Regions from separate parts of the Sulfobacillus sp. TH-112 genome, predicted to be linked through region 3. Evidence: riboswitches for the same ligand, from Rfam matches in the RefSeq annotation. Region 3 holds a riboswitch; each other region holds the start of a gene.
What was found. A riboswitch is a leader RNA that binds a small molecule or an ion and turns the genes downstream of it on or off. The one in region 3 is predicted to bind cyclic di-AMP.
Positions count from the first base shown of each region.

Region 1 (3,995 bases), on a different contig from region 3:
GCCGATACCTTTCGGGCGGCCGCCTCTGAGCAACTGCGAGAGTGGGGCAAACGGGCTCATGTGGACGTGGTCCATCAAGCGGAAGGTGCCGATCCAGCAGCGGTCGCGTTTGATACGGTCCGGGCTTCTCAGGCGCGTCATTTGGATTTAGCTATTATTGATACCGCGGGGCGTTTGCAAAATAAGGCACACCTGATGCAAGAGTTAGGGAAAATGGTTCGTGTCATTGGCCGCGAACAACCCGAGGCGCCGCATCAAGTGTGGTTAGTGTTGGACGCCACTACCGGGCAAAATGGGTTGAGTCAGGCGCGGATATTTCAGGAGGCGGTGCAGGTTTCCGGGATTATATTGACGAAACTGGATGGAACTGCCAAGGGCGGAATTGCTTTTTCCATCTATCAGGAGTTGAAACTTCCCATTGCGTTCGTAGGGGTCGGGGAAAAGCTTGACGATTTGATGGTCTTTAATGCCGACGACTATGTGCGAGCAATTCTCGGGATGTCGTAGAACTCGCGAAGCGATTCTTTACACCGAGCCTGAACAGAGGGATTATCGCGGGATTGGCATGATCATCAGGCGATATCTATGTCCCGCGTGCGGAGCGTTTCCATCGACGAAATATATCATGCAGATAACTGATTTTCGAAGAAAGCGGTGGTCCGATGGATCGTCAATATGAATGGGATTTGTTGGAACATCGACACCAAGAGTACAATCTTGCCTTTGACCTCATCACCTCTCTCCTCATTAAGGATGGAACGAAGCAGCCGACTTGAGCGGTCTCGCGTACTGCACGGCTCGGAAATCGACAGTGCCCTTGTCTCTGCACTCTTTGGGGTGATACCATCCATTCTTGTGGACGCGTGTAGTGCACATTCTCTCTATTCCAGATAGTCGACCTGGTCGAGGATGTCTTCCATCAATGGACTCGTGGCAACCTGAGCGAGGAGGATCAAGAGGGCGTCCGTGCTTAACCTCTGCGTTTTCTTAGCCAGGGCGTCATGAACTGCCGAAAAACGCGCCCTGAGGACCGTCTCAATAGCCAGATGCAGGGTATGCGGGCGGATGTCATCCTGACTCCATGAACGCCCGTCATGAGTAACCTCGGAGGAGGGCAGTCGTGGGAGGCGATCGGGCATGACAACAGGACCTCTTTTCGGGGAGATTGCGAGTGGAAAGTCGTGGGAGAAGGATTAGGACTATGGTAGCGCCCACTCGGGGTGATGTCCAGAAAACAAGCAGTAATGTCGAACGGTTCTCGTGCGCGTTCGGTAGTTGCGGATTGGGGGGATTCTCCAGTATAATAGGGGTACCTTGAAAGCGCCGAATTCGGTGGAAGCGGAGGACCCAGGTAGTCGGGGTGAATTGTGCAAGCAAAGGGTATGACCACAGCCCTAACCCGTCAGCTAACTTCGTAGGCGTTGGGGGCTCAAGGTGTAACTTAATGAATTTCCCTCTCCCCCCGGGGTGCCTGGGGACTTTTTTTATGTCTCAGGTTTTTGAGGGAGGATACCTTTGATGATACGTCGAGCTCTTGAAATTTCTTTGCATGCCGATCCGCTCACCTATGGCGACAGTGGTGCGGTCGGTGGGCAGCAAATTTTGATTCGCGAACTGGTGAAGAACGTCCAACAATATGGCTATGGAGTAGACGTATTGACTGCACAGGCCAATCCTTTGTGGCCGGAAAAATTTAGTTTAGGACACTTAGGTCAGGTCATTCGGCTGTCGCAGGCGTTGCGTCGACCAGAAGAAGAGAGTTGGGAAGAATTGGTGGATGGTCTCGCTGCAGAAGCGCTAGCCTGGATGAAGGATAGTGGGCGTAACCACCACATTTTACACAGCCATTATTGGATAAGTGGTCTCGTCGCAGAGCGCATTCACCAAGCGACTGGTCTGCCATGGGTTCATTCTCCTGTGAAAATGGCGGAATGGAGCGTTCGTCCGGGAGAAGATGTGAACGAGGTACGCGCAGCCGCGGAAAAGCGACTGTTACATCAGGCGAATGCCGTGGTCGTGTCGTATTTGAGTGAGGCGGAACTTATTCATCGCGACACCCCGGAATTGACGGTATACGTTGTGCCTCCAGGGGTCGATCCTACGCAATTCTTTAGTCGTGATGCGGGGCCAGTATTGCGGGCCCTAGGCGTGAAGCGCCGTCCGGTGGCCTATGTCGGACGTTTAGAACTCGCGCGAGGTCTTCGCGAGGCTCTAGATGTCTTGGCACAGCGAGATCTCCCCGAAGACTTTTTGCTCATGGTGTTAGGCGGAACGAGAAAGCAAGTTCAACAAGGCGTGCCGGTCTCTCCTGATTTGGCACGGCTGGCGGAGCGTTTAGGATCACATGTGACTTTCGTTGGTGGGATGCCGCATCGCGGGGTGGCACCATATTTAGCGGCCTCTGAAGTAGCGATAGCTCCGAATCAAGGGCCTACGTTAGGGATGGCGGTGCTAGAGTCGTTGGCATCAGGAATTCCGGTTGTCGGGTCTCGGGTGCCGGGGGTTCGGGACTGGATTAATCACGGTGAGGACGGCTATGTTGTGGACCGTGATCAGATCGAGACGATGTGGGATTTTGTGCTTGAGTTGTGGAATGATTCCGCCAAGGCTCGCAAGATGGGGAAAGTGGGACAAGAGAAGGTTCATCGCTTGCATACCGTGAATGACATGGCTCAGCAGATGGTGGGCTGCTATCAGGAGGTGACTGGCCTTGGCGGGCATCAAATGGGTGTTGGCTTCTGATATTGACGGTACATTAGTGGGGCATGGCGGTGAGAGTGAACTGGCCCAGTATCTCAAGCTGCATCCAGAGGTCGGGGTCGTGTATCTTACGGGGCGCACACGAGCCAATGCCGAACCCTTGATTCACCGCTATGGATATCCGGAACCCTTGGCCTTATGTACTGATATTGGAGCGGATATTTTTTGGGGCGCGGACCGACGAGTGGATGAAAGTTGGGCCTTTCAACAGCGTCGTGATTGGTCACCGCGTCGCGTCATGCGGAGCTTAGAGCAAGTGCCGGGAGTAGAGTTCTTAGGCCGCAGTTCTCATTGGCGCTTGGCATTTCGAGTGGCTGGCGACGAGCAATTGGCCGCTTCCAAGGCACGGCTGGTGAAAGACGGAGTGATGCACCGCACCTTATGGGATGCGGAGCAACTGCGATTGGATGTGGTACCGCGAGGAGCGCTTAAGGGGTCTGCCCTGAAGCATATTCTGAATCGACTTAACGTCAAGGCGCATCAATGTTTCGTCGCTGGGGATGCGGAGAACGATGGGGACATCCTTGAGGGACGTTATCGTGGCGTGTTGGTCGCGAACGGATCGGTGCTTTTGAAAGAGAGGCTGCCAGAGGCGATTATGCGGTCCCCTTATGAGGGCGCCTATGGCGTATTGCACGGATTGCGTCAGTTTCTCCATGATCCCGAAGTGATGGTTGACCAAGAATTTGTGGGATAAATCAAAACATCGTTGCTGGAATACGCGGCAACGGTGTTTTTGTGTGGCTTGTTATCAGAATGCGGTAGTGAACGGTGCGCTGGGATATAATACAAAGGAGCCAGATGGCAGGGGAGTTCGTGTCATCGAGAATAGAATGAGGGAACGACGACAAAGGATGGGGTTCTCTCCATGTCAGCGGGAGTAATCCCGCGTGGGTGGGGCTTCCTAAGCTCGGATGGGTATAATGCCATTCATATCATGGGCACAGGGAAAAAGGAAGTACAAGGAGGCAATGTTGGTGGTCAAGGTTCTATCGGTAGAATTTCACGATGAGGCATGGGAAGTGCGTTTTGAAATTAAAGAAGGGGTTTATCGCCTCGAGAGCTATCCGGTGCGAATCACGCACTTAGGTCACTTTGAGGGAGAGGATTTTAAGGAAGACGTGGCGACACTGGCGATGGGGCTTCTTCAAGGGCATATGCGGCGCGGCGCGGTGCCACCTCATGCCGTGGTCATCAATTGGAGTCGAGTGGCGCAGCTGAGTGAACATAGTTCG
Region 1 is NZ_JBYCKN010000134.1:9,162-13,156, forward strand. It holds gene ftsY (signal recognition particle-docking protein FtsY) at 1-507, shown strand, start outside; gene ACOJWD_RS09500 (hypothetical protein) at 882-1,139, opposite strand; cyclic di-AMP (ydaO/yuaA leader) riboswitch at 1,312-1,436, shown strand; gene ACOJWD_RS09505 (glycosyltransferase) at 1,519-2,742, shown strand; gene ACOJWD_RS09510 (HAD family hydrolase) at 2,711-3,457, shown strand; gene ACOJWD_RS09515 (hypothetical protein) at 3,738-3,995, shown strand, end outside.
Region 1: linked by a shared signal. The riboswitch ahead of ACOJWD_RS09505 (glycosyltransferase) and the one ahead of ACOJWD_RS11625 (amidohydrolase) in region 3 are both predicted to bind cyclic di-AMP.

Region 2 (3,995 bases), on a different contig from region 3:
CTTAGTGTGGACAATACAAAATCCACCGGTCAACGCGATTAGTCTTGAAGTCCTGCGTGAGCTTCAGGACTTATGGACCGAGGCGGCAGGCAACATGGACATTCGAGCGGTGGTGATTACGGGTTCCGGTCCGGCATTTGCCGCAGGCGCAGACCTAAATAGTGTGATGAAACTTGGCGGCAGTGTAGCGGATTTTATCAGTTTAGGGGCCGAGCTTTACCAGAAGTTTGAAACCGGGCGTCTTCCGATGGTTTCTGCCATTAACGGCATCGCCTATGGAGGAGGCAATGAAATGGCGATGGCCACAGACATTCGCATCGCGTCCAGAAGTGCACGTTTTGGGCAGCCCGAGGTGAACTTAGGGATTATTCCCGGCTGGGGAGGAACCTGGCGTCTTCCGCGACTGATTGGACAGTCTCAAGCCAAGAGGATGGTTCTCACCGGCGATTCTGTGGATGCCGAGGAAGCGCTCGCGCTAGGATTGGTACATCAAGTGGTAGAGCCACGCATATTGCTGGATGTCGCCCTGAATGTGGCTGATCGTTTAGCGAGCTTACCGCCGCTAGCATTGGCAGAAATAAAAGGCCTCATGGCCGATAATCGAGATGGCGGTCAAGCACGAGAAACCCAGGCGATGCATCGCATCATGATGACGAGCGATGCCCTCGAAGGTCTTCAAGCATTTCTTGGCAAGCGACGTCCTCAATTTCACGGGCGATAAGAATCCTGAGGATTACGAAGTAAACTGAGCCCAAATTGCGTCATGCCGGCAGCGAGGATCACAATACTGGCCCAATCCGGAATAATATGTTGATGCCAAAACGTTAATGCCAGAAGCATGGCACACGACGACCAAGCGGTGCCAAAAACATGTCCTTGACGACTGACGGCCAAAAGAATCAGCACCAAAAGAACGAGACCACTCCACCACCAAATCCCTTGCCCCAGACCGAGTAACGCTATCGTGAGCACCATGATTAATAATCGGCCGATGCCCAAGGGATTCGCGCGATGATGTGTTGTTGATAGACGAGTCTTTTGAGTCGAGACTGGTTCGGATTTTTGTATGGCTTGCGTCTTCGTGTGTACCATATGCTAAAACCTCCCGAGTAAGTGGTCGTTATCCTTCTCGATCACCGAGTAGCTGGGAAATAAAGAAGACACCCGGACCGTAGTCCGGGTGTCGGGGAGAGAAGGAGAGTCGGAGAGAGGGTCGATGAGCACCTTTTACACCAGGGGCGCCAGCGGTCTCTCATACATTCCATCCTCCTCTTAGTTACTGGGGAATATCTGTACTGCGCCATCATAGTTGTCGGCGAAATACGGTTCACTCAAGCTCTGAACCACGACCCCTTGACTGGGCGTCGCGGCAGAAATAAATTCTCCGTTGCCAAGGTAGATACCAACATGGTTAGCAAAGACGCCTTCGGTGGTGAAAAAGATAATATCCCCGGGCTGCAGTTGATCATAGCTGACATGGGTTCCATCGTTCCATTGGGCATAAGACGAATGAGGCAATGACACCCCAAACTGACCATATAACCACTGAACAAAGCCTGAGCAATCAAATCCTGTCGAGGGACTATCTCCGCCCCACACATAGGCATAACCCTGGTATTGGAGGGCAAGTCCTGCAAGTGCCGATCCCGAAATAGATACGTTGCCACGATTGACCTGGTCTTGGGCATTGGTGATCGAGGAACTGGATAAGGCCTGGTTTAACGCATTCCAGGTTAACGCGCCCACGAGACCATAAGACGGTAATCCTTGTGCCCGTTGAAAGGCTTGTACGGCGGCCAAGGTATCAGGGCCAAAGATGCCATCAATGCCATCGGGTGAATAACCTAAATCCGTCAGGTCGGTTTGTAATGTGACAACTTGGGGACCGGTGTCCCCTTCGTGCAAATAACCTGCTGGATAGGCGGCCGGAGCAGCTTCCCATGAGTCTGAAGCACTTGCGCTTGCATATCCAACATCTTCTAAGGCACTCATGGTCTTTACAGGCTGTGTCTTAAGACCCTGGGTGGCTTGGAAATTGTGGACCGTCTTGACTTGGGCTTGGACCGTTTGCGACAAAAGTGACATCGACAGCAAAGCTGTGCCAGCCAAAACGGGCAACATTTTTCGATTAAATTTGAACAACAGTGATACGTCCTTCCTTCTCGTTACTGCCTCCGAGGTTAGTAGCGGATAACCCGTGGTTCGGGGGAGAAGGAGCCCCCTACCGACCGCACAGGATCGGATTCACCACCTAAAGACGTTGCTTTAGGATCCCCCGTACCTTGACTATCAAGGATTCGGCATATTGAATATGGCATTAGTTTACGGCGCATAACATCAATCGATCAACAAATAAGGGAGAATTTTTGCGAAAATAGGGGAAAACTGAAGGTGGGACAATGGAATTTACAAATTGAGACCAATTCGCGTAAGACAAAGGAGCCAAGAGTGGTATAATACTTGGGAAACTTTCCGGAGGATGGGATGACCGATGAGAGCAACGGACGCCGCCTATGCAGTGCTTAAGGCGCAAGGACAGCCAATGGATGTGCAAGACTTGCTGGATGAGACGCTAATGCAGTTGGGCGTTGATCGGGAGCCCAAAGTAGCCTCTAGAATTTATACCGATATTAACTTGGACTCCCGCTTTCAATATCGCGGGGGGTCATCGTGGGGACTGAAGGAGTGGCAGCCTAAATCGCCTGGGCGAGCGACTGCATCAGGAAGGGATCGTGCGAGTTACGATGACGATGATGCAGAAGACATCGAGGAGGACGACGGTTAACTCCGTTCGGACTCCTTCTCCATTTAATGTCGTCTCTTCGGTGCGCAAATAGTAGAACCCGGGTATTGAGTTGAATAGGAGGAACCACGATGGCGAAGTATGTGTTTATTACGGGCGGGGTGGTGTCATCGCTCGGGAAAGGGATTACGGCCGCGTCGTTAGGAAGAATTTTGAAAACGCGGGGTATCCGGGTCACTGCTCTGAAATTAGATCCCTACATCAATGTGGACCCGGGTACCATGTCTCCTTTGCAACACGGCGAAGTCTTTGTCACGCAAGATGGTGCAGAAACCGACTTGGATTTGGGACACTATGAACGGTTCATGGATATTAACCTCTCGCAAGCCAACAACGTAACCACGGGGCGTATTTATTGGTCGACCATCAGTAAGGAGCGGCGAGGGGATTTTCTTGGCGGCACCGTGCAGGTGATTCCGCACATCACTAATGCCATTAAAGAGAGAATCCATCGAGTGGCAGAATCTAGTGGAGCAGACGTCGTCATTGTGGAGATTGGCGGCACTGTCGGGGATATTGAAAGTTTGCCCTTTTTGGAAGCTATCCGTCAGATGCGCTCCGATATCGGGCGAGAGTCAGTTATGTATGTTCATGTGACCTTGGTTCCTTTTTTAAGTGCGGCAGGAGAAGCCAAGACCAAGCCCACCCAACATTCAGTGAAAGAGCTGCGTTCCATCGGTATTCAACCGGATGTCATAGTATGTCGTACGCAGAAGCCATTGTCGCGCGAGATGCGCGATAAGATTGCGCTAATGTGTGACGTGGATAGGCGTGCGGTCGTGCAAAATGTCGATGCTGATTCCATTTACCAGCTGCCTCTGATGCTGGCCGATGAGGGGTTGGATGACATTGTGGTCAATCGTTTAGGCCTCACCGCCTGTGGGTCGAAACAGCTTGATGAATGGGCGGCACTGGTCGATCGGGCAGCTCACATCGAGGGTCGCGTGGAGATAGCGGTGGTCGGAAAATATGTGGCACTCCATGATGCCTATTTAAGTGTGGTCGAGGCTTTGACGCACGGCGGGATTGCCAACCAGGTGAAAGTGGACATCCGTTGGGTTGATTCGGAGGATATTGAAGCCAACGGAGTCCAGGCATGGCTAACCGGCGTGGACGGCATTTTGATTCCCGGCGGTTTTGGTTATCGCGGCGTGGAAGGAAAAATCCTGGCGATTGAGTATGCTCGCACCCA
Region 2 is NZ_JBYCKN010000204.1:4,256-8,250, reverse strand. It holds gene ACOJWD_RS15170 (enoyl-CoA hydratase/isomerase family protein) at 1-721, shown strand, start outside; gene ACOJWD_RS15165 (hypothetical protein) at 709-1,092, opposite strand; gene ACOJWD_RS15160 (C40 family peptidase) at 1,273-2,142, opposite strand; cyclic di-AMP (ydaO/yuaA leader) riboswitch at 2,155-2,313, opposite strand; gene rpoE (DNA-directed RNA polymerase subunit delta) at 2,492-2,785, shown strand; gene pyrG (CTP synthase) at 2,875-3,995, shown strand, end outside.
Region 2: linked by a shared signal. The riboswitch ahead of ACOJWD_RS15160 (C40 family peptidase) and the one ahead of ACOJWD_RS11625 (amidohydrolase) in region 3 are both predicted to bind cyclic di-AMP.

Region 3 (3,995 bases):
TCACGGAGGTTTCTGAATTCGCCGTGAAGGTATATTGGAGCCCAAATGGGCTGGTGTAAAATCCTAGGGCTTGAAACACGATGGTGGAAAGAACGTAGGGCATGGCGTTTTTGACACCGGAGATTGGGACAGTCACAAAAGTCGGGCTGACCTTGGCCAAGTGATGAAAGATCGGGAGGATGCCACCTACGAGCAGAATGACCGCGATGCCGACAATCAAGATAGATGCAATCATGAGGGTATCCTTTAAGATGGACACCATCGCGGGGGCTCGCATTCCTGCAATAAGGATATAGGAAAATGCCACTATCCCGGCAATGGTTAAGCCAATGACCGGATTGAAGTGAGGTGCAAACGCCTTGAGTACGACTTCCAATCCGGAAAATTGCAATTGCCCCCACGGAATTACAAAAATCAGTGACGTGATCGAGACCACCAGCATTAATCCTCGGCTCCGAAAGTGACGCTCAAAGAGATCGGGGCCTGTTTCCGCTCCATGATATTGTCCGGCACGCCAAATCAGGGGATTAATAAAGTATCCTACCGGATAGGCTAAGAGGATATATCCTAGGAACCAGACCGCGTACACTGCGCCGCCAGCGTATATACCGCCCGGGAATCCGATGATGGTTCCAATACTATAAATCTCACCCACAGCTAGCAAGTAGAAGAGGGGCGTTTTGAGGGAGCGTCCTGCGACCAGAAAGTCTTCGAGGTTTTGTGTGCCTCGTCGCCACTGAGATGACCAGGCGAGCAGTAATGAAACGGCGATCGCCAAAATCAGAATAACAAATCCCATATTATGCGTCCTCCGATCGTCTATCGTTACGGCTTTCGAGCCGCCATGCGATGTAGAGACAGATGGTGGTTAGTGGAAACCATAAAAACATCCAGAAATACAGAAACGGGAATCCCAGCACCATCGGATGTATGCGGTCATACCATGGGAATAGCGCAACAATAGCCACAAAAGGGACTATAAGCCCCACAATCACCGCCGAAATGCGAGCCATCACATTCACCTCTTTCCCATTGCTAGTTTATTTGCGGTAAACCACCTCACCGCCGACTAATGTTGCCTCTATTTCTATATCGTCAAAAGCTTCGGGACCGTTAAGTAAAGGGTTTTGCGAAAGCGCCACAAAGTCGGCCCATTGGCCTACACGAATGTCTCCCACCTCCGACTCGCGAAACCCCAAATAGGCTGCATCGGTGGTATAGGCTCTCCATGCGCGCGCAATAGAAATTCGTTGAGAGGACCCCAAGAGCTTTCCAGAGGAGGTTTTTCGAGTTGTGGCAGTCAGAATAGATGCTAGCGGGTTAATGGGAGTCACGGGAGAGTCAGAATGAAGGGCAAACTGTATGCCAAGAGAATCCGCCCACGCCAGTGGGTCGAGGTTTTCGGCTCTCTCGGGACCAATGAATCGATCGCGGTGCCGATCGCCCCAATGAAAGACATGCCCAATGAAGAAGTTGGGCAAAACACCCAAATGCTCCATCGCTTGGAGTTGGCCGAAATGCGCCATCTGCGCATGTTCTATGCGGTGGCGCCTTTCGGGTGCGCCACGCTCCCCTAGTGCTTCTTTGTACGCTGATATGACGGTCTCAATGGCCGCGTCCCCGTTCGCGTGGATGGCTATTTGGACACCTTGTTCGTGGTAGGACTGGATGCGTTTCACTAAATCGTAGTGCGACAACACCAGAATCCCATGCTCGTCAGCTCGATCGAAGTACGGGGCGATAAGCTTGGCAGTATGCCCTTGAATTGATCCATCTGAGAATAGTTTTATACCGGGTACAGATAAAAACGGTGTGGAGGGATCGCTCGGAATCTCATCTTTGGTACCGTGGGCACGAACATAGCAGGTCGTACGGGTGCGCAGGACTTGGCGTGCTTCAGCCAGTTGATACGCCTCCCACACGCGTTGCACCGATTCGGGATTTCCAAGACCCATTGCAGCGTCTGCCGAGGAGGTCACTCCCGCACGATGACAGAGCTCCACCGCTCGGCCAATGTCGGCAACCATCTCATTAATAGTGGGGAGAGGAATGTGGCGGGTAATCGACTCTAACGCTTGAGACTCAAGTAATAATCCGGTCAATTGTCGGTCTTCACCATGAACGATGCCTTCGATGGTGGTCTGCGAATTAATACCAGCAAGCTCAAAGGCTCTCTGATTGGCGACGGCCAAGTGTCCCGAATTGTGGAGAAGGTACACCGGATGATGGGGAGCCACTCGGTCCAGTTCGGATTTCGTAGGAGGCCGTTCTTCGTGTAAGACGGTGTCATCCCAGTGATGCCCTAAGATCCATGTGCCACGCGGTTGAGTATGCGCAGCCTGTCGTATTTTTTCTAAAATATCTGCTACGCATTGATTGTGTGGCGGTCCACAATCAATTTGCGAGGCTAGCTGGCCCATCCACCACAGGTGAGCGTGAGACTCAACAAAACCAGGCAAAAGATGAGATCCATCGAAATGAAGGACCTCGGAAAATCTTTGGGATCTGAAGTGGTCCTTTTGCCCAATAGCGTGAATGCGACCGTCGCGAACCCACACGGCATTTCCGAGTGAGGCGGGCTGAAGAGGGGACATAATCGACGATGCCAATATTAAAGTGTCTTGGTGGTGCAACCAGTATCGCCTCCACAATATGTTGTGGGGGGCATGTGTTGAGGTCAACGCGGAGACACACGAAAAATATCAACATGTGAAATAAGTCGGTCTACAAATGTGGACCTTTCCACGCCGACGGGGTAAGCTGACGGGCTAGAGCGGAAAGTGCTCTCCATAACTGGTGCGCCCCAAATACACATGGGTCCCCCGTGCATCGCGTTGCGATGCTTTGGCCAAAAAGAGATGCTGGGGGAACTATATCATAAAAGTGAACGAGAGGCGAGCGACGTGGGAACCACTTATAGGTGTTCACTCAACTAAACACTGGGAAAACCGTACCGAGTCTTCCGGCATTCATCGTCTGGTAGGGTCCAAGCTAATAATGAGATTTTCGATTTTTAGACGCTCACTGAAGTTCCGCGCCCTCACACAGAGCGCTTTCTTAAGATAAAAATCTTCTCGCCGTTCATCGTGGTCACCTTCTCTCCCACAGCGTTTGTAGGACTGTTTTCTTTGGACATGCGTTTATGAGGAATGACTCGTGCGAAATGAGTCACCGGGATGAGGCTGTGGCGTTGTGACAGCGCTATAATACCATGGTTTTCGGGAGCTGACTTTTTTACCGTGCGACGGCCTACCACCCAGCATTGATAGCTACCTGGGCGACTGACACGCACGATCTCTTTTAAGGCGATGTCGAGGTCTTGATAAAAGGCCAATACTTTGCGAGCACGAGTGGCGTCGACGTGCTCAATTTGCCTCAACGCCTCCACTAAGGTCGGAGATGGCACGGTGTGTTGCAGTGCTGTGGCAGCAAGCCCGCGTAGCATGGCTTGATCCAACTTGGTGGGGGCGGGTTCGCCTTCAGTATGTTCCAAATTCAACCATTGCAAGACAACCGCGAAAATTGACCATAGGCGACGGCGGTACGGTTGCCGCCGTAGGGTGGTGATGTCATCGTTAAGTCGAAGGTTTCTTCCGGAAGTTCCGAGAGGTCCATGGCATTAAAGGCGTGTACAGTGACTGAGGGAGGCCGACCTTTTTCCCAAAGTCGTCGATGATCGATCTGATTGCGCGTGAGAACCTTGCGAAAAGTTCCGCGGACATCTGGATTCCATTGCAAAAGTCGTGCTTCGTCCAGCCGATACCATTTAAATTCGGCGTTGCGACTGTTAGATACCCAGCGTACCGTATCAGAAAAGGCGACCCAGAAGAAGGCTTGCATGTAGCTCGGGCACAGTGTCTTCGATGTCGCGTTTAAGAAGGGTGAGATTGTTAATTACCATCGGTTTATGCCAAAAGCTTAAGTGGGTAAAATGTGGCCAGTCGGCTTCGGAAAGTTTGAGGTTTTGGACATAGGCCATCAGATTTTCCATACAG
Region 3 is NZ_JBYCKN010000164.1:35,067-39,061, reverse strand. It holds gene ACOJWD_RS11635 (sodium:solute symporter family protein) at 1-799, opposite strand, end outside; gene ACOJWD_RS11630 (DUF3311 domain-containing protein) at 801-1,013, opposite strand; gene ACOJWD_RS11625 (amidohydrolase) at 1,041-2,633, opposite strand; cyclic di-AMP (ydaO/yuaA leader) riboswitch at 2,731-2,860, opposite strand; gene ACOJWD_RS11620 (hypothetical protein) at 3,041-3,499, opposite strand; gene ACOJWD_RS11615 (hypothetical protein) at 3,496-3,840, opposite strand.